DNA from 3 places in the Sinorhizobium garamanticum genome. Region 3 is predicted to be linked to each of the others. Evidence: riboswitches for the same ligand, from Rfam matches in the RefSeq annotation. Region 3 holds a riboswitch; each other region holds the start of a gene.

Region 1 (7,205 bases), 880 kb from region 3:
TGACCTGCCAGGAGACGACCGACTGCTCGTTCACGAGCCCCGCCCACTCGAAATAGCCGATCGCGATTCGCCCGAGTAGGCCGCCCCTGACCGCGTTGATGAAGTCCGGATGCCGCAGTGCCTGGAGATAGCCGGACCGCTGCACCCGCGCCTCTTCCATGTCCATCGATCCGGACATGTCGACGGCCAGCACCAGCTCCACATCGACATCCGCCGGCATGGCGGCCGATTGGATCGGACTCCCACTAAGGGCCAGGATCAATGCCAACGTGCTCAACATCGCATCAACCGTTACTGCGGATGGTCGCTTCGGGGCTGGATGCGGAATAATTTGAGGCGGTCTGCCCGCACCCTGCGCTTCAAAAATCGATCACATCTGTGAGTTTGGATTGCATCACGCCAAAATCAAGGCATCGGGAAGAATGTAGCACAGGATTGGCGTTGCGTGACCGTTGCGAACGATCACCCCTACAATATTCGGTGATCGCCGATACGCTGCTTGCCCGATTTTGCCCTTGAAGGAATTCTATCGCCGGGCGAAAGCATAGCCGCTGTGCATGATGCCTTAAATCGGAATCGGTTTAAGGACAAAATCATGCGCCAATCCAAAGTGCTACAGCGACCCTTGCGCGTCCGATTGGACGTGCGGCGCTGTAGATATCGCCGACGCAGCGGGCACGAAGGCTGCGCCTCGCGAAAGCGCGTCAGACGGGACCTCAAATGCTGCAATCCACCTCGAATACGGACATTGTGCGGATCAATCGCCTGCAACGCGCCGCGTTTGGCTATTTTCTCCGATATTCCGATGCCGGGACAGGTCTCGTTGCGGACACATCGCGCGAGGGATCGCCATCGAGCATCGCCGCCACAGGCTTCGGGCTTGCCTGCTATCCGGTCGCTGTCGAGCGTGGCTGGGTCAGCCGCCCAGAGGCTGCGCATCGTGTGCTGACGGCACTGCGTTTTCTCGCGGCCAGCAGACAGGGAAGCGATGCACGCGCCACTGGCTACCGTGGCCTCTATTATCATTTCCTCGATATGCGAACCGGCGAGCGAAGCTGGAACTGCGAGCTTTCGACCATCGACAGCGCGCTGCTCTTGGCCGGCATGCTGACGGCGGCCGCCTATTTCTCGGAGCGGAGGCGAGACGAGATCGAGATCTGCAGCCTTGCCGACCGGCTCTTCGAGCGGGCGGACTGGGCATGGGCGCTCAATCGCGGCGACACGCTGGCGATGGGCTGGCGGTCGCCCGGCCGGTTTCTCAGGCATCGCTGGCGCGGATACAGCGAGGCGTTGTTGCTTTATGTACTGGCGCTCGCCGCGCCGCGCCACGCAATCGCACCCGAGAACTACGGCGCCTTCACCGCGGCTCATGAATGGCTCACGATCGGCGACGCGCGGCATCTTCATGCGGGTGCGCTTTTCATTCACCTCTTTCCCCATGCCTGGATCGATTTTCGCGCCATTCGCGATGCCGAAATGCGCAAGACGGCGAGCGACTACTTTGAGAACACCCGTCGGGCCATTGCGCTCCAGCGCACGCATGCAGAGGAAAATCCCGGCGCGTTCGCCGGCTATTGCCGCGATCTCTGGGGCTTCAGCGACTGCCACGCGCCGAAAGGTCGATTGCGGCTTCGTGACGGCCGCTGGCAGCGGATGCTCGGCTACGCGGCACGCGGCGCGCCCTTCGGCGCCGACGACGGTACGCTCGTGCCCTGGGCGCCGCTCGCATGCCTGCCTTTCGAGCCTCAGGCCAGCCTTGACGGCCTCAGCCATATGCTTTCCCGTTATCCGGCGCTGCTGAGCGAGGACCGCCTTCCGGGTGGCTTCAACCCCAGCCTGCCGGGCGAGGGTGCAGAGGGTTGGATTGACGACAGGATCGTCGGGCTTGACCAAGGCCTTTCGGTCATGATGATCGAGAACTGGAGAAGCGGATTGCTCTGGGACATCACGCGCAGCATTCCTGCCTTTTGCCGCGGACTGCGCCGGGCCGGTTTCGAGGGCGGCTGGCTGTCGGCGGGTGGCCTGCAAATCTGAGCGCGACGGAGGCGGGATGGAGAATGCGCGGGAGAAGGGAAACGCCGCGGGCGAGGGGGAACTGAGGGCCGCCGTCGCCTGGCTCGAGGCCGCGTTTCCCGAGGTTGCCTGCTCGCTGGCGCCGGTCGAGAACGTGCAGCTTCCATCGGCGTTCTGGGCCGAGGGGTCGCCCGACGTGGAGACTTGTCTTTCCTACCAGGAGCGCTTCGGCGCGGGGATGGACGACAAGGTGCGGGCGGCGCATCTCATTGCCTTTTATAGCCATCAACTCAGCCTCGCAGCCGCCGCCATCTATCTCTGCAGCGGTCGTGTTCCGGATGTTGCGGGGTTGCGCTTCGAGCAACACGCGCGTCCGCTCAAAGGAGGCGTCGTCGATGCCCGACGATTTCATTTCTACATGGGACTGAGGCAAGTCTCCGCAAGCGACCCCGAGGATGCCGACGCGCTTTTTCACGATCTCTTTGTTGCTCATCTGAAGCCGGTGATCGCACTCTTGAAGCGGCGCTGTGGCCTGTCGCTGCGCGCGCAATGGCGGCTCGCTGCCGACAGTGTCGCAGGCGCCTTTCTCGAAGTCGGACGGCGGCGCGGAACAGAGGCGGAGGCGATCGCGCAGGCGCTCGCGATCGTCAGGCGTTCGGGGTCGCCGCTCCATTCCGATGCGCTTTGCTACGAGATGATCGAAGTCGCCGCGGCGGGCGGGAAAAATCTTTCGCGGATCTACAGGATGCGCGGCGGGTGCTGCCTCTACTACCGCACGGACGGCGGCAGCTATTGCGACAGCTGCGTATTGCTCGAGCCTGATGCCCGACGCGAGCGATTGCGGGCGCATTTGTTGGAGGCTGCTCGCGATCAAATAGGGTGAGTGTTCGGGGCCCTTGTTCGCGGGACGTTCGCCTTCTCCCCGCGAGCGGGGAGAAAAGATTCGCGGCGGCGCCTTGATCCGGTCTCCGTTAGTGCGCGTTGACGAACCGGTCGTTGATGAAGCCGGAAATCACCCCGAGTACGAGCCAGAAGGCAAGGGTGGTCGCAAGCGCGGCGACGGCGAACTCCGCGCCAAGGACGGCGGGCACGTTGCTGGAGATGTCGAGCGGCTGCGGCGCGCCATAGATCTGCGGTGCGGCGATGAGCGCGAGACCCACGACCTTGGCGACCAGTTCGCGGCGCAGCGCCAGCAGATAGAGGCCAACTGCCGAAAGCAGCGCGGTCGCAGCCCACCAGACCTGGCGGTCGCCGAGTTCGGCCGCCGGGAAGCCCGGCAGCTCGGGAGGGAGCCCGATCGCTGGCAGCAAGTGGACGGCAAGCCATCCGAAGGCGCCCCAGAGCGCCCCGTTCGCGAGCGTGATCGGATAGCCGATCACGAGGCTGACGCCGGCAAGCAGCAGCGAAAATCCGGCGCCTGTCACGAGATTGGCGAGAAGCGTGCCGGAGAAGCGGCTCAGGCCGAACATGATGCCGCCTTCCTCGTGCTCGCCCTCATGCTCATGTGCATAGGCCGGCGTGACCGGCGAGAGCGCGGAAAGCGCCGCGCCAAGCGGCGAAGCGCCGATCAGCGACGAATGCTGGTCGTGGCCAACGGCTGCGGGCTCCTGCGTTGCCGGCTGATCCGCCGCCGGCGCTTCGCCCTCATATTTCTCGGCGTGCAGGATCAACGGCACGACGCGCATTTCCTGTGCGGCGGTCATGAAGACGCCGGCAATCAGCCCGGCCACGATGGCGGCCAGAAGTGTCTTGACGATCATTGTCGGTTTTCCTCAATCCGGCGTGCGGCTGCTCGGGAGCGCGGCGCGTCATTCAAGACGCGCGAACGCTGCGCAAGGGCCTCAGCCGGCGCCATTTCCGGTTTCCGTGGATGCAAAACGCCGGCGGAGCACGCCGGAGCGCATGCCAAACGGCAACTCCGCCCGCGTGCTATCCGCCGGAGGAACGATCCGCTTTTGTTCGAGATGGAACGCCAGGTGCGTTCCATGGCATCGATCAGTGGCAGGGGAAGCCGTAGGAATGGCGGGTGTCGTGCGCCGTATCGTGCAGAACGGCCGAATTCGCGAGGCCGGCACCGAAGACGAGGAAGGCGCCGATCAACAGGGCGGAGATGCCCGCGACCAGGCGATCGTTAAGGGAGAGCGAAATGCTCGAAGCTGTAGACGTAGCCATGACAACCTCCGTGATGGCGTTGGGACGTTTCCCGGGTTGGGCACTATGCCCGCATCGCTTGGCAGGTTTCCTGGCTCACGGCGTCAGGTGGTCTTCACCAAGGATTTGCCTCGCCTTCCCAGGATCGAACCGCCCTCTCGCGGTCTTTCCCAGTGGCTTCTTCCGGATCGCTCCGGAACAGCAAATTCACGCCGCTCTACAGTCGCGGGGTCGGCCGTGATTGAGATGCCCAGTTTGGGTCCATCCGTCACGTTCCCGTTTACTCCCGGAACGCGTTCGTTTTCCGGGAACCAATCGATCCCCGATGATTAGGGTCGGCCTCGGGCGATGTCAATTGAACTTGCGGCTTCTGACGTTGCATCCGCGACAAATTCACGAAGGATCATGTGCTTAAAGGCGGCGACGATGCGGTCGCCCTCCGGCCTGTCGACCGAGACTGCGAGCCGCATCGTGCATTCGCCAAGATGCATGATGAGGAAGGCGGCATCGTCGATCCTTTGGCGCGGCGTTTCCGGCTGAACCCTTGCCCAGGTTTCGGCAAGCAAGCGTCCATTGGCCCGGCTTTCGGCGAGTTCGATCTTGCGCAGGGTTCTGTCCGCCTGCATCGCCGACCAGACGTCGCGCATCACCGGCTCGGCGAGAAACATGTCGTAGTAAGTGTCGAAGAGCGCCGAAAAGGCGCTGCGCAACTCGGCGAGGGTAGTGACTTTAGCGAACTCGCTCGCGATGCAGTCCCGGCTGGCGGCATTGTAGCGTTCGGCAAGGGTGCGCACGATCGCCGCCTTGTCGGGAAAGTACTGATAGAGCGAACCGATGGAAATACCGGCCGTCTCCGCGACCTCGCTCATGCGCATGGCGTCGCTGCCTTTTTCCTCGATCAGCCCGGTGGCGCAGGAAAGGATGTGCTCGACGCGCTCGCGGCTGCGCTTCTGGCTCGGCGTGCGGCGCAGGCTTGGTTGCCCTTCCGTTGGCCCGACGGCCGGAGTTTGCTTGTCAATCATGAGTATCACTCACATTTTGCTTGACTCGCAAAATACGAGGATTTATCACATTTGCAAATATGAGGTTTACTCATATTTTATCCAGCAGTTCCGGCTGCAGCCGATACTGGAGTGTTGTGCGATGGTTGCCCTGATACCCGCTCTGGCTTTCGCCGCTATCATCGGATCCGGCCTGATGGCCGGCCTGTTCTTCATCTTCTCGGTGTGCATCATGCAGGCCCTGTCGCGGTTGCCGCCCGAGCAAGGGATTGCCGCGATGAACGCCATCAATGAGGTGATCCAGAATCCGCTCTTTCTCACCGCCTTCATGGGAACGGCGCTTCTGGGGCTGATTCTCGTCGGCGCTGCCTTCTTTTCTGGAGGGCAGGGCAGCTGGTTGCTTGCGGCCGGCGGCCTTGCCTATGTAGTCGGAACGCTGCTGGTGACGATGGTCTTCAATGTGCCGTTGAACGATGCGCTTGCGGCGGCTTCGGGTGAGGCAGCCCGCGAGATCTGGCAGAAGCAATACCTGACCGATTGGGTCTGGTGGAATCACGTCCGGACCGTCACCTCGATTGGAGCGCTGGCGCTCTTCGTGCTCGGCTTCGCGCGGAGCTAGATCGGCTCCGATTTAGGGAAGCATGCGGTAGCCCGCCAGCCGTAGGGCCGGTCTCTCCAAGGCGTCAGCGTCCGGTGTAATGCGCCTCGCGCCGTTCTTTCCAGGCTAGAAGTCCCTCGGCGAGATCATGGCTTGGCACCATGTGCGCGAATTGTTCGCTTTCGTTCAGCAGGCCTTCGCCGATCGTCATGTTGAGACCGCGCGTGACCGCGGTGATGATCGCGGCGGCCGCAAGGGGCGAGTGTCGCGTGATGCGGAGAGCCAGGGCGCGGGCGGAAGCGATGAGGTCGTCGTGCGGCACGATCTTGTTGACGAGTCCCAGCTCGAGCGCTTGGCTCGCGGAAAATTCGTCTCCTGTGAGAAGCAGTTCGAGCGCGCGCTTGCGGCCGGCGAGGCGCGGTAGGCGCTGGGTGCCGCCGAAGGTCGGCGGCATGGCAAGCTTGATCTCCGGCTTGGCAAAGCGCGCCCGGTCGCTGGCGATCGCGAGATGCACGGCTTCGGTGATCTCGCAGCCGCCGCCATAGGCAAGGCCGTTGACGGCCGCGATGACCGGCTTCGGAAAGGCTTCCAGCCGAGCGGTGAGCCTTTGTCCGCGCCGCACGAAATCGCGGACGGCTGCATTTGCCCCCTGCGCTACGCTTCTGGAAAACTCGCGAATGTCGCCGCCGGCCGAAAAGGCGCGTTCTCCGGCGCCAGTGAGGATGACCACCTGGACGGTGTCGTCCACTTCGATCAGGTCGAGGAGGGAAAGAAGCCGATCAATCATTTCGTAGCTCAACGCGTTCAGCTTTTCCGGCCGGTTGAGGGTGAGCAGCGCGACGCCGTCGGCAGCATCGAAAAGGACTGTGTCGGACATGGCGATCTCCGTGGTGTTGACGAGAGGAGGCTAGGCGAGCGATAAGCAAAAGTATATTCACTAGTCGGTATACATGACCATGGCAGCTGCTTCCTCCACCCGCGACCGTATCGTTTCTGCCGCAGCCAAGCTTTTCTATGCGGAGGGCATACGCGCCGTCAGCGTCGACGCAGTGGCGGAAGCGGCCGGCGTCACGAAGCGCACGCTCTACTATCATTTCGACAGCAAGGACGATCTGATCGCCGCCTATCTCGATGGCCGCGACCAGCCGAACCTCAAGCTCTTCCAGAAATGGTTTGCCGAGACGGAGGGCGATGTGACGGCGAAGGTGGAGGGCATCTTTCGCAATCTCGCCCGCGCCGCCCGACACCCGAAATGGAAGGGCTGCGGCTTTCTGCGCACGTCCGCCGAACTCGCGAATATGCCGGGGCATCCTGCGATGCGCATCGGGGCAGCGCATAAGAAGAAATTCGAGAACTGGCTACGGCAGAGCCTCGAAGAGGAGGGGATCGATGGCGCAGACGTGCTTGTGCGTCAGGTTCGGCTGCTCCTCGACGGAAGCTTC
Region 2 (7,205 bases), 1.1 Mb from region 3:
TCGCCACGCTGACCAGTCACGACACACAGGCTGCGATCACCGTTTCCGAGGACGTTGTCCATGGAACGCTGGTGGACTTCGAGCGCACGTTCGACGCGGTCACCAAGACGATCGGCTGGCTGCATTTCGCGGTCAGCGACAAGATCATCATCACGACGCGGCTGCACCCGCTGCGCAGCCTCGACCGCGTGAAGGCGGCCGTCGAGAAAAGCGCCAAATGCAACCGGCCGATCGACCTCTTCGAAATGCTGGTTGTCGAGTTCCAGAGAACGTTGATCACACTCGTCCTGGAACTGACCGAAGAGTTGAATGTCATCGAGGATCATGTCTACGGAGAGGCTGGCCATAGGCAGCAACCAGGGCTGGCACCGCTGCGCAGGACTGTGGTGCGACTGCATCGGCATCTGCGGACCATTCTCGCCCTCTTGCGGCGGGCCGGGGCATCGGAGGAGGACGAGGTGCCGCCGGGTTTCATCGACGCGTCCGAGAGGCTTTCCGATCGACTGGAGGCGGTAGACCGGGATGTCTTCGCACTCCAGGAACGCGCGAGGCTTCTGCACGAGGAAATCGACAGCAAGATTTCCTCGGAGACCAATCGGCATCTTTATATTCTGTCGCTGATGACGGCGTTCCTTCTGCCGCCGACGCTGGTGACCGGTTTCTTCGGCATGAACACGGGAGCCCTGCCCTTCGCCGATGGAAGCGGCACGCTCTACGCGGCGTTGATCATCGCCTTCTCCATGGGCCTTGCCTGGCTCATTCTCCGCCGGATCGGCATTCTGTAGGACACAGCGGTGTTCGCAGTGGAAAGGCCGCAACTCTGCGGCCTTCGTCATCCGGCTTTTAAGTCAGGTCGCCTCAGCTGTAGGGCGAATAGCACTGCCGCCGCGAGCCGCCATAGGGCTGATAGGTATTGTCATAAGCCCTGTAAGAGCGATAACGGGCATAGCACCATTCGACGTGCCTGTTGCCATAGCGAACAACCGGCGGACGGGCGACCGGTGGACGGACGATCGGTCCGCCGATAATCACGCCAGTGCCGAAGGCTCCCCTTGGGTACCACCAGCCATCGTAATAGCGATAGCCAGGGCGATAGTAACGATAGCCGCGGTAGCCGTTGTAATAATAACGGTCGCCGTAGCGATAATATCCGCGCGGCCGGTATTGGACGTCGGTGACTTCGCTCTCAGCTTCGATTTTTGGAGGCGTGGGTGTGAAAGCCTGCGACGGTGCGGCGGACGTCGCCAGCAACAAGGCGGCGAACGCCGCCGAGAGCCACTTCCCAGTCATTGTCTTCATGGTTTCCTCCATGACCGAAAGCCAGAAATCAACGGCGGAGGACGCATAAGTACCGGGTTTTTTCCCTCTTTTTGGAACATGCAGCCGGCGATTGCACCTCGCCATCGCAACACTTAGTGGACGGATGGCGGGATGAAAACCGCCTCGGCAAGGATTTTGCCGGTCAGATCGGCCACAATCCAAAGCCGAACTTGCGCATGACGCTTCTGCTGGAGGTCGGTGTACAGGAGCGATCGTCTCGCGCAGGATCGACAGGGGGCTGAGATTTACGACCTTTTAACGCTAATGTCGGCAATCTCAGAGAATGGAAAAGCGGGGACTCTCGATCTGGGGGATGATCTTGCGCCTGGCGGCCCTTATGGGCCTGACCTTCGCGGCGGTGCATGTTCACGCGCGTGATCTCGAACCCTGGAAGCAGCGGCAGAACGCCATCATCGTCGATGCCTATGAATTGAACAGCATCGACTGGGAAGCGATGCTGAAGGACAAGCGCATCGTCGGCTTCATCGCGAAAGCCTCCGACGGCCTGCCCGAAAGTTTTTCCTGCACCGGAGATCATGGCGGCGATACGGTCGCCCATTGCAAGACGATGTGGCGCAAGTACGCCGTCAGCCGCGAACTCTACCAGACGCGCCGAATGATCGCCCGCTCGCACGGGCTGCTCTGGGGCGCCTATCATCTGGCCCGGCCCGGAAATCCTGTCGATCAGGCCAACCATTTCCTCGACTATGCCGATCCCCGTGACGACGAGGTGATGGTCCTCGACCTCGAGGGGATCGATCCGGAAAAATTCATGTCGCTGGAGGACGCCGCCATCTTCGCCGGGCATATCAGGGCCCGCACCGGCCGCTACCCGATCCTCTACACCAACCACATCACCGCGAAATACATCGCCGCCAACCGTTACAAGCACCGGCTGTTGTCGCGTCTTCCGCTCTGGTACGCCCGCTATAAGCCGGACATCCGCACGGTCTTTCCGATGGGGAACTGGGACAGCTACGCCCTCTGGCAGTTCTCCTCTTCGCACAATTGTGGCAAGCGGCGCTGCCCCTACCGGGTGCCCGGCACGCTTAACGATATCGACGTCAACGTCGCCGCCATGTCGGCCTCCGCGCTAAAGGCCGTCTGGGCACAGGGCGCCCTGCTGCCCGAGAAACCGCCGGTGTTGACCGTTGTCGCCTCGGCGACGCGCGGGACGGCGCCGGCGGCCAGCGCCAAGGCGGTTGTCTCCCTCGATCGGCCTGCCTTCCTCGTCAGCCGCGCGACGGCCGCAAGCAAGTCCGGCAGCGGCGTCGACATGACCGTTACCGGCTCGATTGCCGTAAAAGCAGCCGAAGCACACCTGCCCCACCAGGCGGAGCGGCGCTAAGGCCCCGTTCCAGGAAGCCGCGGCCCTTACGCCTCGATCTGCACGTCGCCGAGCGGCCGCGAGCAACAGGCAAGGATGTAGCCTTCCTCGATCTCGTCATCGAGAATGCCGCCATTGTGATTCATCTCGACATCGCCGGCGACCTTCATCACCCGGCATGTACCGCAGATGCCGCCCTCGCAGGCAGCGCCGATCCGGACGCCGTTGGCGCGGGCCGCCTGCAGGATGGTTTGACCTGGCACGACCGTCACGTCCTTGCCGCTCATGGTGAAGGTTACCCGCGCCGCCTCCGCCGAGGCCCCGGCGCCGGGTCCGGCGCGCACCGCAAGCTCCTCGGCCGCCGGTGCAGCGGCAGGCTGGAAGCTCTCTTCGTGATAGCGCACCATATCGAAGCCGGCGCCCTTCAGCATCTCCCTGACGCCGCGCATGAAGGGTTCAGGCCCGCAGCAAAACACCGTCCTCTCCAGGAAGTCCGGCGCGAGCAGAGGCAATTTCGTCGCATCGATGCGACCACGCAGCCCGTGCCAGCCGTGGCGCGCCTCATGACCTTCGACGAGAAACCCGAGATTGAGCCGCCGCATTTGCCGGGCGAGAACCTCCAGTTCGGAGCGAAACAGGAGATCCTCCGGCCGGCGCGCGCAGGAAATGAAGGTGACGTCCGTGTCGGGCGCGCAGTCCGCCATCCACCGCGTCATCGACATCATCGGCGTGACACCCGAGCCGGCCGAGACAAATAAGTATTTCTCACCCGGATGGCGAACGAAGCTGAAATCCCCGAGCGGCCCGAGCGCCTTCAGCCTCATGCCCGGTTTCAGATTGTCGAACATCCAGCGCGTGCCGATGCTGTCCGGCTGCGCCTTGACGGTAACGGCAACCGAGAGCGGACGGGATGGCGAGGATGACAGCGTGTAGGTGCGCATCACCGGTTCATCGCCGACGGGCAGTTCCAGCGTGACGAACTGCCCCGGCAGATAACGGAACCAGGCAGGTTTGTCCGAGCGGAAGGTGAAGGTCATCACGTCCGTGGTCTCGACCACGGACGATATGCATTCAAGCATATGCTGCCGATCGATCCACGGGTGCAACTCATCGAAATGGCGGAAGGAAGAGCCCATTTCCATGGTTATGCCACCCGCGAGAGAGGAGCTACGTCGCCCTGCAGCCGGCTCTGCATGAAGTTGCAGTACCATTCGACGAACTGCATCACGCCGCCCTCGTGCTCGGCCGAATACGGGCCTGGCTCATAGGCCGGCGAGCGGACGCCAAAGGCGTTTTCCTCGACGATCTGGCGATCCTGGTCGTTGGTCTCGGTCCAGACGTGGATGAGATCCTCGATGGTGTAGTCGACACCTTCGACGGCATCCTTGCTGACCAGCCATTTGGTGGTGACCTGCGTCAGTTCCGGCCCGAGCGGCAGCACGCGGAAGGTGATCGCGTGATCGCCGAGCACATGGTTCCAGGTGGTCGGGTAATGGAAGAGCAAGAGCGTGCCGATCCCGCGCTCGCTGACGCCCGCGGAAAGCTGTTTGCGGACCGCCGCGTGTCCGGACATGGTGTAGCTCTCAGCCCCGTTGATCAGCGGCATCCGCGTCATCCGGAACTGGCCGGTCGGCGCAATCCTGAAGGTGCTCGGAAGCCCCGCTGCCTCGCACCTTTCCCAATGGGAGCCGATCTCCGGATCATCCATCGCACCCTGGACACCGGTCACCGTCGGGGCTTCCGGGTAGGTGCGGCAAAGCTCCGGATGGTTGGCAGCGCAATGATAGCACTCGCGGTTATTCTCCCAGACAAGCTTCCAATTGCCCTTTTCGACGATCGTGCTCTCATAGGCGACCTTGGTTTCGCCAAGGCGATGCGGCGCGAGGTAGGCTGCGGCCGTTTCACGGAACGGCTGGAAGTCCATCGGCTGGTCGGCGAGGCTGATGAAGATGTAGCCGCCAACCGTTTCGCAATGGACAGGCTTCAGGCTGTGCTGAGCCGGGTCGAAGCCTTCGGGCATCTGCCGCGCGAAAAGCAGCTTGCCGTCCAGTTCGTAGGTCCACTGATGATAGGGACAGACGAGCTTGGCCGATGAGCCCTTGTGCTGCGTGCAGACGCGCGAGCCGCGGTGGCGGCAGGAATTGTGGAGCGCCCGGATCGTTCCCTGCCGGTCGCGGACGACAACGATCGGATAGTCGCCGACCTGAACGGTAAAGTAGTTCCCGGCTTTCGGAATTTCGCAGTCGTGGCCGATGAAAAGCCAGTCCCTGTACCAGATGTGCTCGAGGTCTTGCCGGTAATAATCCGGGTCGGTATAGAAGGCCCGGTCGAGGCTATAGCCCTCACGGCGGTTTGTGAGCCGGCGCAGCATATCGTTCTGAATGTCCATGTCCTGTCCTCGTTCATCAGTTCGGAGAGGCAGGACAGGAACCGACGCCGACAATGATGCCGGCGCGTCAAAGGCTCCGATCCGGCTGCCCGCCGCAACCAGTTACGGTCGATTTTCGTCCCAAGGCTGGTTTCCGGGCTCTGGAGCGGCCCCAGAGGGACCCGCCCGGCGCCTTCCCGGACACACCGTCCAGTGGCCTTTTGCCGTGGCTTTCGCTCCACCACCGTTGCGGGGGCAGCGCCGGGATCTGACCGGCTTCCCAATTCTCCGCCCTCCCTGGAGCGGCACCTTGAGTGTTCATATCTAAGCGCGCGCAGTGTCTTTCCATTTGCCGATTGACGACATCCGCTTCCGGAAAGACGACACGATATTCTCGTGTTCAATCGCGAAGCAGCCATCAAGATTATTCATTATAAACAATGTGATAGTGGAAAATTTAAGCAATTGGCGATTTTTTCGGCAGCGCCATCTCCGGCACGAAGTGGACCGGCCATTTTGCGACATCGTCCCGAGCGAGCGCCATCGACGAATGCGTTTGAAAAATCATCTGTTAACCGTGAGGGGCTAGCATTCCGAGACGGATCACTTCTTTTCGCGTGCAGGATGGCGCCGACGCTAATGGCAAAGCTCAGATATTATGACGCCGCCCCGAGAGCCTCGCTGCCGGCGCCGAGGACCACACCACATGCGGAGTTCCTCCGAACCGGACGGATCGACCGCCGACGGCACTGGGTAGCCGAGCAGCGGCGCTATCTGACACATGAGGAAGTCGCCGAGCGCACGGGGCGGAAACTGGCGGCGGCCGGAGAGACCACCCACAAGCGGCTCAACGCTTTCCATGCATCGATCCAGTTTCCGAGGATGATCTTTCACCGCACGCTGCCGAACAGTCCGCATCTCGGCTACTGCCATGTGACCGCCGCGAAAACGCATCTCGAGCCTTCTCACGACATCACCTGGGCCTTCTATTTCGCGAACTTCTTCTCCGATCTCGGTGACGAGACCCATTTCTTCGATCGAATACAGCGGCGTTATTCGCGTATGTACTTCGCCGTGGCCATCGAGCCCGGCGGAGACGAAGGGCAGATGGTCATCAACCGCAATGTACGGGGCAACGGCCTGATCTTCCGGACGCAGGACCCGAAGGTAGCGCTGAAGAACGTCCTGATGCTGGGTGCACGGGACGACGCGCTGCGCCAGATCATTCGCAGTCTCTGACCCAAGCTTGGTCGGCATCTCTTTTACGCATGTCGTCATCCCAAACCGCTGCACACTTTGGGCGACATGCGGTCCTTGCTTTTATGCATGCCGTTGTCCCAAAACTGCTGCACACGTTCGGGCGACATGCATTGACGAAGAAAATCGTTCTGTTTTGCCGGCACGTCCGTTAAGGAAGCGTCGGAAAGGGCAAACGGGACCGCCATGGCCGAAATCATCGACACACGCACAGAGCCGGACCGGGCGATCGGGCAAGCCTGCGCCGTTCTTTCCCAGGGCGAGCCGGTCGCGATCCCGACGGAGACGGTTTACGGCCTTGCGGCGGACGCGACAAACCCCGACGCGATCAGCCGCATTTACGAGATGAAGGGCCGGCCCCGTTTCAATCCGCTGATCTGCCATGTCTCGGATATGGCGATGGCCGAGGCGCACGTAACGTTCGACCCGATCTCGCGCCGGCTTGCGGAGGCCTTCTGGCCGGGGCCTCTAACTCTTATCCTGCCGCAACGGCCGGAAAGCACCGTCCATGCACTTGCTTCGGCCGGCCTCGACACGCTTGGCATTCGCATGCCCGACGGCTTTTCACGGCAGGTGATTGCTCACTTCGGACACCCGCTTGCAGCGCCGAGTGCCAACACGTCCGGCAGGATCAGCCCGACCAGCGCAGCCCATGTGCAAGCCGACCTCGGCTCCAAGCTGAAACTCATCCTCGACGCCGGCCCGGCTGAAATCGGCCTGGAGTCGACGATCATCAAGGTTGAAGACGGCACGCTGCGGCTCCTCAGGCCCGGCGGGTTGGACGCCGGTGAGATCGAGAAACTGACCGGGCGCGAGGTCGTGCGGCCCGAAAACGCTGGCGCGACGATCGAGGCGCCCGGCATGCTTGCGTCGCATTACGCGCCGGGTGCAGCCGTAAGGTTGAATGCTGAGGAAGTGCGGGCGGGAGAGGCG
Region 3 (7,205 bases):
CCGCCGCTCGGCGGCCTGGCGCCGAAGACGCAGGCACAACTGATGCATGCAGCGCTAGCGGCCGATTGGGAGACCAAAGCCTTCGTGGAAGCACTGGCCGCGCAGGCGGAGAAAAAGAGAAGCTGAGTAACGCCACGATGCTCCCGACGCTTCGAATGCGGGGGCTTGAAACCGCAATAAAGGAGGAGATTCATGAGCAGGAATTATGGCCGTCTCGATGGCAAGATCGCTATCGTGACAGGCGGCACGCAAGGGCTCGGCGCGACGGTCGCGGCGCTCTTTGCCGAACGGGGCGCGACCGGCATCGTCATCTGCGGGCGCAACGCCGCCAAGGGCGAGGCAAAAGCAGCCGAGATCGGCAAGGCGACCGGCACCAAGGTGGTTTACGTGGCGGCCGATCTCGAGCGGGTCGAGGATGCCCGCAAGGTTGTTGCGGCTTGTGACAGTGAATTCGGCCGGGTGGACGCGCTGGTCAATGCCGCGGCCATCACCGACCGCGGCACGATCCTCGACACCACGCCGGAACTCTTCGACCGCATGTTCGCGGTCAACGTGCGCGCGCCCTTCTTCCTGATGCAGGAAGCGGTGAAGGTAATGCGGCGCGAGAAGACTGAGGGCACGATCGTCAATATCGGCTCGATGTCGGCCAAAGCGGGACAGCCCTTCATTGCCGCCTATTGCGCGTCGAAGGGCGCCCTGGAGACGCTGACCAAGAACACGGCCTATGCGCTTCTGCGCAATCGCATCCGCGTCAACGGCCTCAACATCGGCTGGATGGCGTCGGAAGGAGAGGATCGGATCCAGCGCGAATATCATGACGCGCCGGCGGACTGGCTCGAAAAGGCGGCGGCCGACCAGCCTTTCGGCCGCCTTGTCGATCCGGCCGAAGTCGGACGCGCCTGCGCCTATCTCTCCTCGGCGGAATCCGGCCTGATGACCGGTTCGGTGATCTGCTTCGACCAATCGATCTGGGGCGCCTATGACGGCTCCCCGCATCCGGCGGCGCCACTCTGACGCGGCGGCGGTTCTCCATGCCGTGCGAAGGCTTGGGGCAAGGCGAGCCGTTCGGCTCGTCTTGCCTTTCGCCGGTGGCTGTGCCCATATGCGGCCGTCAGGTGCCCGCCACGGCGGGAGAATCGGGAAGCCGGTGCAAGTCCGGAACGTGCCCAACGCTGTGATGGGGACGGTAGCGCGAAGAGAAATTCTGAGTTTCACTCAGAACATTGCCACTGAATCTTCAAGTGATTTGGGAAGGCTGCGCGACCGGATGAACCAGAGTCAGAAGACCGGCCTGGCGAGATAGACCGGCCCCGCGCGGACGGCGGGAGGTTGTGCATTGTTGGGGATCGAACGATGCTGCCTGACCCGAGCGGCTGCCTGACGGCGGCCGGAGCCTTTTCGCCGGACGAGCGTGCCGCCGTCTACCGCGCCATTGAAACACGCCGCGACGTGCGTGACGAATTCCTTCCCGATCCGCTGCCGGACGATCTCATCACCCGTCTGCTTGGTGCCGCCCACCAGGCGCCGTCGGTCGGCTTCATGCAGCCCTGGAACTTCGTGCTCGTCCGTCAGAAGGAGACGCGAGAGAAGGTCTGGAGGGCGTTCCAGCGCGCCAACGAGGAGGCGGCGCTGATGTTCTCTGGCGAGAAACAGGCGCAATACCGCTCGCTGAAACTTGAAGGTATTCACAAGGCACCGCTCAGCATCTGCGTCACCTGCGATCGCACGCGCGGTGGAGCGGTCGTGCTCGGACGGACGCACAATCCGCAGATGGATGTCTATTCGACCGTCTGTGCGGTCCAGAACCTCTGGCTCGCCGCACGCGCCGAAGGTGTCGGCGTCGGCTGGGTCAGCATTTTCCACGAGCAGGAGATCAAGTCGATCCTCGGCATACCCGAGCACATCGAAATCGTCGCCTGGCTCTGCCTTGGTTTCGTCGATCGGCTCTATCAGCAGCCGGAACTCGCAGTAAAGGGATGGCGTCAGCGCCTGCCGCTCGAGGACCTTGTCTTCGAGGAATCGTGGGGCGACCAGAAATGATGAATCGCCTCAATTCAGATGGAAGATCTGTACTGCCTACTGCATGTTTCCTTAAATCGTAGCTGATTTAAGGATAAAAACACGCAGCAATTCAAAGTGCTACAGCGTCCTTTGCGCGTCTGATAAGACGCGCGGCTGTAGAGAGCATGCGGGCAGGTCGGTAGCGCGATATTTCTGTGGCAGATGGCCTCAATTGTCCTGGATCGGCTGGTAGCCCGGGCCGAGCGGATGCTTCAGGTCGATCGCGCTTTTCTCTTGCGGCAGGAATGCCGGGCCGACGACACGAACCTTGCTTTTCGCGGGGTCGTAGGGCCTCTCCCGCACGGGCTTTGCTTGTGCTGATTCCGCAGCCGGCTTCCGGTCGCCATTGATCGTGATGACCGACGGTTCGCTTCCTGTCGTCGCCTTGCCGGCATTTTGGTTGACAGCACCATTCGGGATCCGGCAGCCGCAAACCCCTGGCGTACCGACCCCGCGCGCCCGGTAGGCAAATGCCGTAGGCAGCTCGGTATAGGGCCTTCCGGTCAAGGCCGAGACCATCTGGTCGCTCTCTTCCGTGGCGAGGACGTGGTAGTAGAGTTCCGTCTGCGCATCAGGGCAACGTGCCTGACAAAGCTCGGCGTCCCGCGCGAAATCCGCCGGGGTCGCATTTGACGAGATCGGGAAAAAGGCCCCGTCGCAGGTGCGCACGCACATTGTCCTGAGGCTGCCCATGGGCTCCTCGTGCAGCAACGGAAAGTCCTGCATCTCGGTGTCGTCACTCAGCAACGGATAATCTTCGCTGTCCGGCGGAAGATCCCTGAGGATATTGCGATGGAGCTCGGGATCATCGACCGCCACGCTGGCGAACTCGTCCTGCTCGTCGACTGGATCCGGGAACTCGTTGGCCTCGTCATAGCAGCCGTTCAGTTCCAAGGCCGCGAGAATGCGCCGGCGCGTGTCACCCGTGTCGACCGATATCAACGAGCGGCGGTGCGCCTTGAGCCTTTGAAGGTTATCCTCCATGCGGGCGATGGTCTCATCCAGTGCCGCGCATGCCCCGTCGTTGTCGCCACCAATGACGACCACACTACCGGTGCTGCACTCCATCCGGCGTCGCTCGTTCTTCGCCCGACGGAGCTCGATGTTCTGGCGGGAGACGGCACCGGTGAAATCGCGCAGATTGGCCGTCGGGGTTACGACCGTAGAAAGATCGGTCAGCCGTGCATTCAGGCGTTCACAAACGGTCGAGGCCGACGCGCCGCCAGCCATCGCCAGCAGCGCCGGGAGCAAGGCGACCGCCGCACATCTGAGCTTCCGGGACACGAAACTCCGGGACACTGGCGCTTGTCTCTTCTGCTTTGGCGCGCGATCCCTTCTTCGAGGACATTCACGACCGCCAACTCCTGTTTCTCCCACATCATAGGGCCTTGACGTAACAGCGCAACGTCAAGGCGAAGTTTTGGGTTAACATGGCAAACAGCAAGCGACGGAAGGGCCCGGGCCGCGAACGCGGCCCGGGCAAGAAAGCGTCAAGCCGCCCGTGCTGTTTCGAGCGACATCGGGCGCTCGAGCACGGTGCCCTCGATCGCGGCGACCTGCTTCATCGTTTCGAGCAGCTCTCTGGTCACTTCCCACGCCACGGCCACGGCGAAGACGGAGCCTATCCGGTGCGGGTCGCCAATGCGTTCCCCGGGGCAACCCATCCGACGGAACATCCTTTCCAGGAAGACGTCGGTGACCGTGACGATATGGCTGATGCCGGAGGCAAGGCCGAGCTCGCCGACGCCACACATGAGTTCCGCAGCGGCCACCGTCACCTGATTAGACGAGCGATCCTGCGAAATATCCGGGTCGATGCAGAAGCGGCTCGATTCCCACACGGAGGCGCTGCGGATCTCGGGGTTGTCGCCAAGCAGGATCGGAAACGTGTCGTCCAGCATATTCGGCCCGAGGGTCGGCAAAAGCCGCAGCGATCCGCGCAACTTTCCGGTATCCGGCGAGTACGACATCACATAGAGGGGGTTCGCCTTGTCGTAGTGGTCGATTTCCCACTCGCCGTCCGTCTTCACGTCCCATTTGAGGAAGTCATGGAACACGCGCTTGCGCAGCCGGAACATTTCGTCGATGGCCCGCGGGTGCTGTCCGCGAGCGTTGCCGTTCAGAATCCTGATCATCTTTCGCTCCATCGTTTTTGCGCGATGGGCAGATGCTGTCAGGCTCAACTGACACATGTAACTGTCTATAGTGACAGTTTAAAAGCAGATTTTTTCCTACTAAATTTGCGGGGCTTTTTTCAGCGGGGCGACGGTAATGGTTAATTTGACCCGTCAGATGGTGGGGATCAGGGCGTGGCGAACCGCCTGCGCCACGGCTTGCGTATTGGAGACGACATTCAACTTGCGACGCGCATTGGTCATGAAGAAGCGCACGGTACGCTCGGAGATGCCGAGAATCGTGGCGATCTCCCAATAGCTCTTGCCGGCCGCCGACCAGGTCAGTACCTCGGTTTCGCGGCCCGTCAGCCGCATGTCGCGCTCATCGATCGCGCCGGCCATGGCCGCATGTTCCAACATCGATGCGTGGAAGAGGTTGGCGGCCAACTGGAAGTCACGCAGATGGCAGCGCCGGTAGATGGACCATTCTGCAGGCGACATATTGGCGTTGATGGCAAGAAGCGCCATGCGTCCGGCGGGTGATGGAAGCGGCAGCGCGACGCCTTCGGTCGAAAGCCCGATTTCCTCCGCGGCATGAAAGAGCGGTTCGCACTCCGGAAAGCGACGGCGTGCGGTCGTCCATTCGACAGGTCTCACGCCACCGAGCGCAAGCCGCAGGATGGGATCAATGCGGTAGAGGCCTTTTGAGACATAGATTTCGGCGGCATAGGCGCCGAACGTGTGGTGCAGACGGCAGACCTTCAGGCCGTCGGCAAGGGGTTCCGCTTCCAGGTACAGCAGATGCGCAATCTTGAACGTGCGGCGCATCAACGCGAAGAATTGCTCGGGTTCGGCGCAGCCCCCGTACTCCACAATGTCCAATAGATCGAGGACAGCCTGTTGATCCGTCATGCCCAACACCGAATCTTGCCCCTAGATAAGCATGGTAATGGGGGCATGCTTTGTCTAGTGCAATATTTCGTAAACGCTGCAAACTATTGCCCATTCTAAATTCATGGTTGAATTTTGATCGGGTAAACGTCAGGGGCCGCCCGGTCGGCGGCCCTAACGAGTGTCTGTTCGTTAGACAGGATGGCTTGCCTCCACGACCGCAAGAGCGGCCATGTTGACCACGCCGCGGGATGTGACCGACGGCGAAAGAATATGCGCGGGCAGGGCGGAGCCCAGCAGGATCGGCCCGACATGCAGGCTGTCCGTCATGGTCTTGACCACACCGAGCGTGATGTTGGCTGCATCCAGATTGGGGAATACGAGCAGGTTGGCTTCGCCGTTCAGCGCGCTATCCGGCATCACACGCTGGCGCAAGATTTCGGAGATCGCCGCGTCGCCGTGCATCTCGCCGTCGACCTCGAGGTCGGGTGCGAGTTCACGCACGAGATGCAGCGCCGCGCGCATTTTCGAAGCGCTTTCGGAGTCGCGCGAGCCGAAATTCGAATGCGACACGAGTGCCGCACGCGGCGTGATGCCGAAGCGGGGGATTTCCCCGGCCGCCATCACAGTCGTCTGCGCAATCTCCTCGGCGCTCGGATTGTAGCTGACATAGGTGTCGGTGAAGAAGGTTGCGCCGCGCTGCGAGATGAGCAGGCTCAGCGCCGAGAAATCGAGAACACCCGCCCGCTTGCCGATGATCTGCGAAACATCGCGCAGGTGTTTGCTGTAGCGTCCTTCCACTCCGCAGATCAGCGCGTCCGCTTCGCCGCGCTTGACCGCGAGAGCGCCGATCACGGTCGTGTTCGTGCGCACGATGGTACGGGCCGCTTCCGGGATGACGCCGCGGCGGCCGACGAGTGCGAAATAGTCGTCGACATAGTCGCGATAGCGCGGGTCGCCTTCAGGATTCACGACCTCGAAATCGACATCCGGGCGGATCCGCAGGCCGTAGCGCCGCAGACGCGTCTCGATGATCTGGGGGCGGCCGATCAGGATGGGGTTAGCGGTGCCTTCCTCGAGCAGCACCTGCGCGGCGCGCAGCACGCGTTCGTCTTCTCCTTCGGCAAAGATGACGCGGTTCTTGGCGGCGTTCTTGGCGGCCGCGAAGACCGGTTTCATGATGAAGCCAGAGCGGAAGACGAAGCGGTTCAATTTATCGAGATAGGCGTCGAAATCCTGAATGGGGCGGGTCGCGACGCCACTTTCGGCCGCTGCCTTCGCGACGGCCGGAGCGATGCGGAGGATCAGCCGCTGGTCGAACGGCGAGGGGATGAGGTAGTCTGGCCCGAAGATCGGCGTTTCGCCCGAGTAGGCGCGTGCCGCGACATCCGAAGGCTCCTCGCGCGCAAGTCCGGCAATTGCCCGCACCGCCGCCATCTTCATTTCTTCATTGATCGTACGCGCACCACAATCGAGCGCGCCACGAAAGATGTGCGGGAAGCAGAGAACGTTGTTGACCTGATTTGGGAAATCGGATCGTCCAGTACAGATCATGGCGTCCGGGCGCGCCGCGCGGGCGAGTTCCGGCATGATCTCCGGAGTCGGGTTGGCGAGCGCCATGATCAGCGGCTTCTCCGCCATCTGCACAAGCAGTTCGGGCTTGAGGACGCCGGCGGCTGACAGACCGAGGAAGACGTCGGCGCCGGCGATGCTGTCGGCCAGCACCCGATTGTCGCTGTCCTGCGCATAGACGGCCTTCCACTCGTCCATCAACGCTTCGCGTCCCTGGTAGACGAGGCCCTCGATATCGTGGACCCAGATGTTTTCCCGTTTGGCGCCGAGCGTAACGAGGAGGTTCAGGCAGGCAAGCGCCGCCGCGCCCGCGCCGGAGGCGACGATCTTCGCCTTGGCAAGATCCTTGCCGGCAAGTTCGAGGCCGTTCAGAACGGCGGCAGCAACGATGATCGCGGTTCCGTGCTGGTCGTCGTGGAAGACGGGTATCTCCATCTTTTCGCGCAGTCGCCGCTCGACCTCGAAGCATTCCGGCGCCTTGATGTCCTCGAGATTGATGCCGCCGAAGGTCGGCTCCAATGCCGAGACGACATCGACCATGCGATCGACGGTCAGCGCGTCGATCTC

The links. Region 3 has a riboswitch for cobalamin ahead of bluB (5,6-dimethylbenzimidazole synthase). Riboswitches for the same ligand answer to the same signal wherever they lie in the genome.
Region 1: another riboswitch for cobalamin. It lies ahead of PZN02_RS12030 (CbtB domain-containing protein); the one in region 3 lies ahead of bluB (5,6-dimethylbenzimidazole synthase).
Region 2: another riboswitch for cobalamin. It lies ahead of PZN02_RS01645 (aromatic ring-hydroxylating oxygenase subunit alpha); the one in region 3 lies ahead of bluB (5,6-dimethylbenzimidazole synthase).

The regions. Positions count from the first base shown of each region.
Region 1 covers NZ_CP120373.1:2,579,142-2,586,346, forward strand. Annotated here, with positions in the region: gene PZN02_RS12010 (DUF1194 domain-containing protein) at 1-280, opposite strand, end outside; gene PZN02_RS12015 (glucoamylase family protein) at 721-2,034, shown strand; gene PZN02_RS12020 (ferric iron reductase) at 2,051-2,896, shown strand; gene PZN02_RS12025 (CbtA family protein) at 2,985-3,773, opposite strand; gene PZN02_RS12030 (CbtB domain-containing protein) at 4,009-4,185, opposite strand; cobalamin riboswitch at 4,229-4,495, opposite strand; gene PZN02_RS12035 (TetR/AcrR family transcriptional regulator) at 4,494-5,186, opposite strand; gene PZN02_RS12040 (anthrone oxygenase family protein) at 5,308-5,784, shown strand; gene PZN02_RS12045 (crotonase/enoyl-CoA hydratase family protein) at 5,849-6,640, opposite strand; gene PZN02_RS12050 (TetR/AcrR family transcriptional regulator) at 6,720-7,205, shown strand, end outside.
Region 2 covers NZ_CP120373.1:328,156-335,360, forward strand. Annotated here, with positions in the region: gene PZN02_RS01625 (transporter) at 1-785, shown strand, start outside; gene PZN02_RS01630 (BA14K family protein) at 859-1,290, opposite strand; gene PZN02_RS01635 (glycoside hydrolase family 25 protein) at 1,604-2,668, shown strand; gene PZN02_RS01640 (FAD-binding oxidoreductase) at 2,695-3,789, opposite strand; gene PZN02_RS01645 (aromatic ring-hydroxylating oxygenase subunit alpha) at 3,792-5,036, opposite strand; cobalamin riboswitch at 5,144-5,343, opposite strand; gene PZN02_RS01650 (DUF6656 family protein) at 5,655-6,254, shown strand; gene PZN02_RS01655 (L-threonylcarbamoyladenylate synthase) at 6,459-7,205, shown strand, end outside.
Region 3 covers NZ_CP120373.1:3,457,063-3,464,267, forward strand. Annotated here, with positions in the region: gene PZN02_RS16300 (phytanoyl-CoA dioxygenase family protein) at 1-126, shown strand, start outside; gene PZN02_RS16305 (SDR family oxidoreductase) at 193-1,014, shown strand; cobalamin riboswitch at 1,097-1,309, shown strand; gene bluB (5,6-dimethylbenzimidazole synthase) at 1,354-2,040, shown strand; gene PZN02_RS16315 (DUF2865 domain-containing protein) at 2,230-3,291, opposite strand; gene PZN02_RS16320 (acyl-homoserine-lactone synthase) at 3,552-4,196, opposite strand; gene PZN02_RS16325 (helix-turn-helix transcriptional regulator) at 4,350-5,087, opposite strand; gene PZN02_RS16330 (NADP-dependent malic enzyme) at 5,259-7,205, opposite strand, start outside.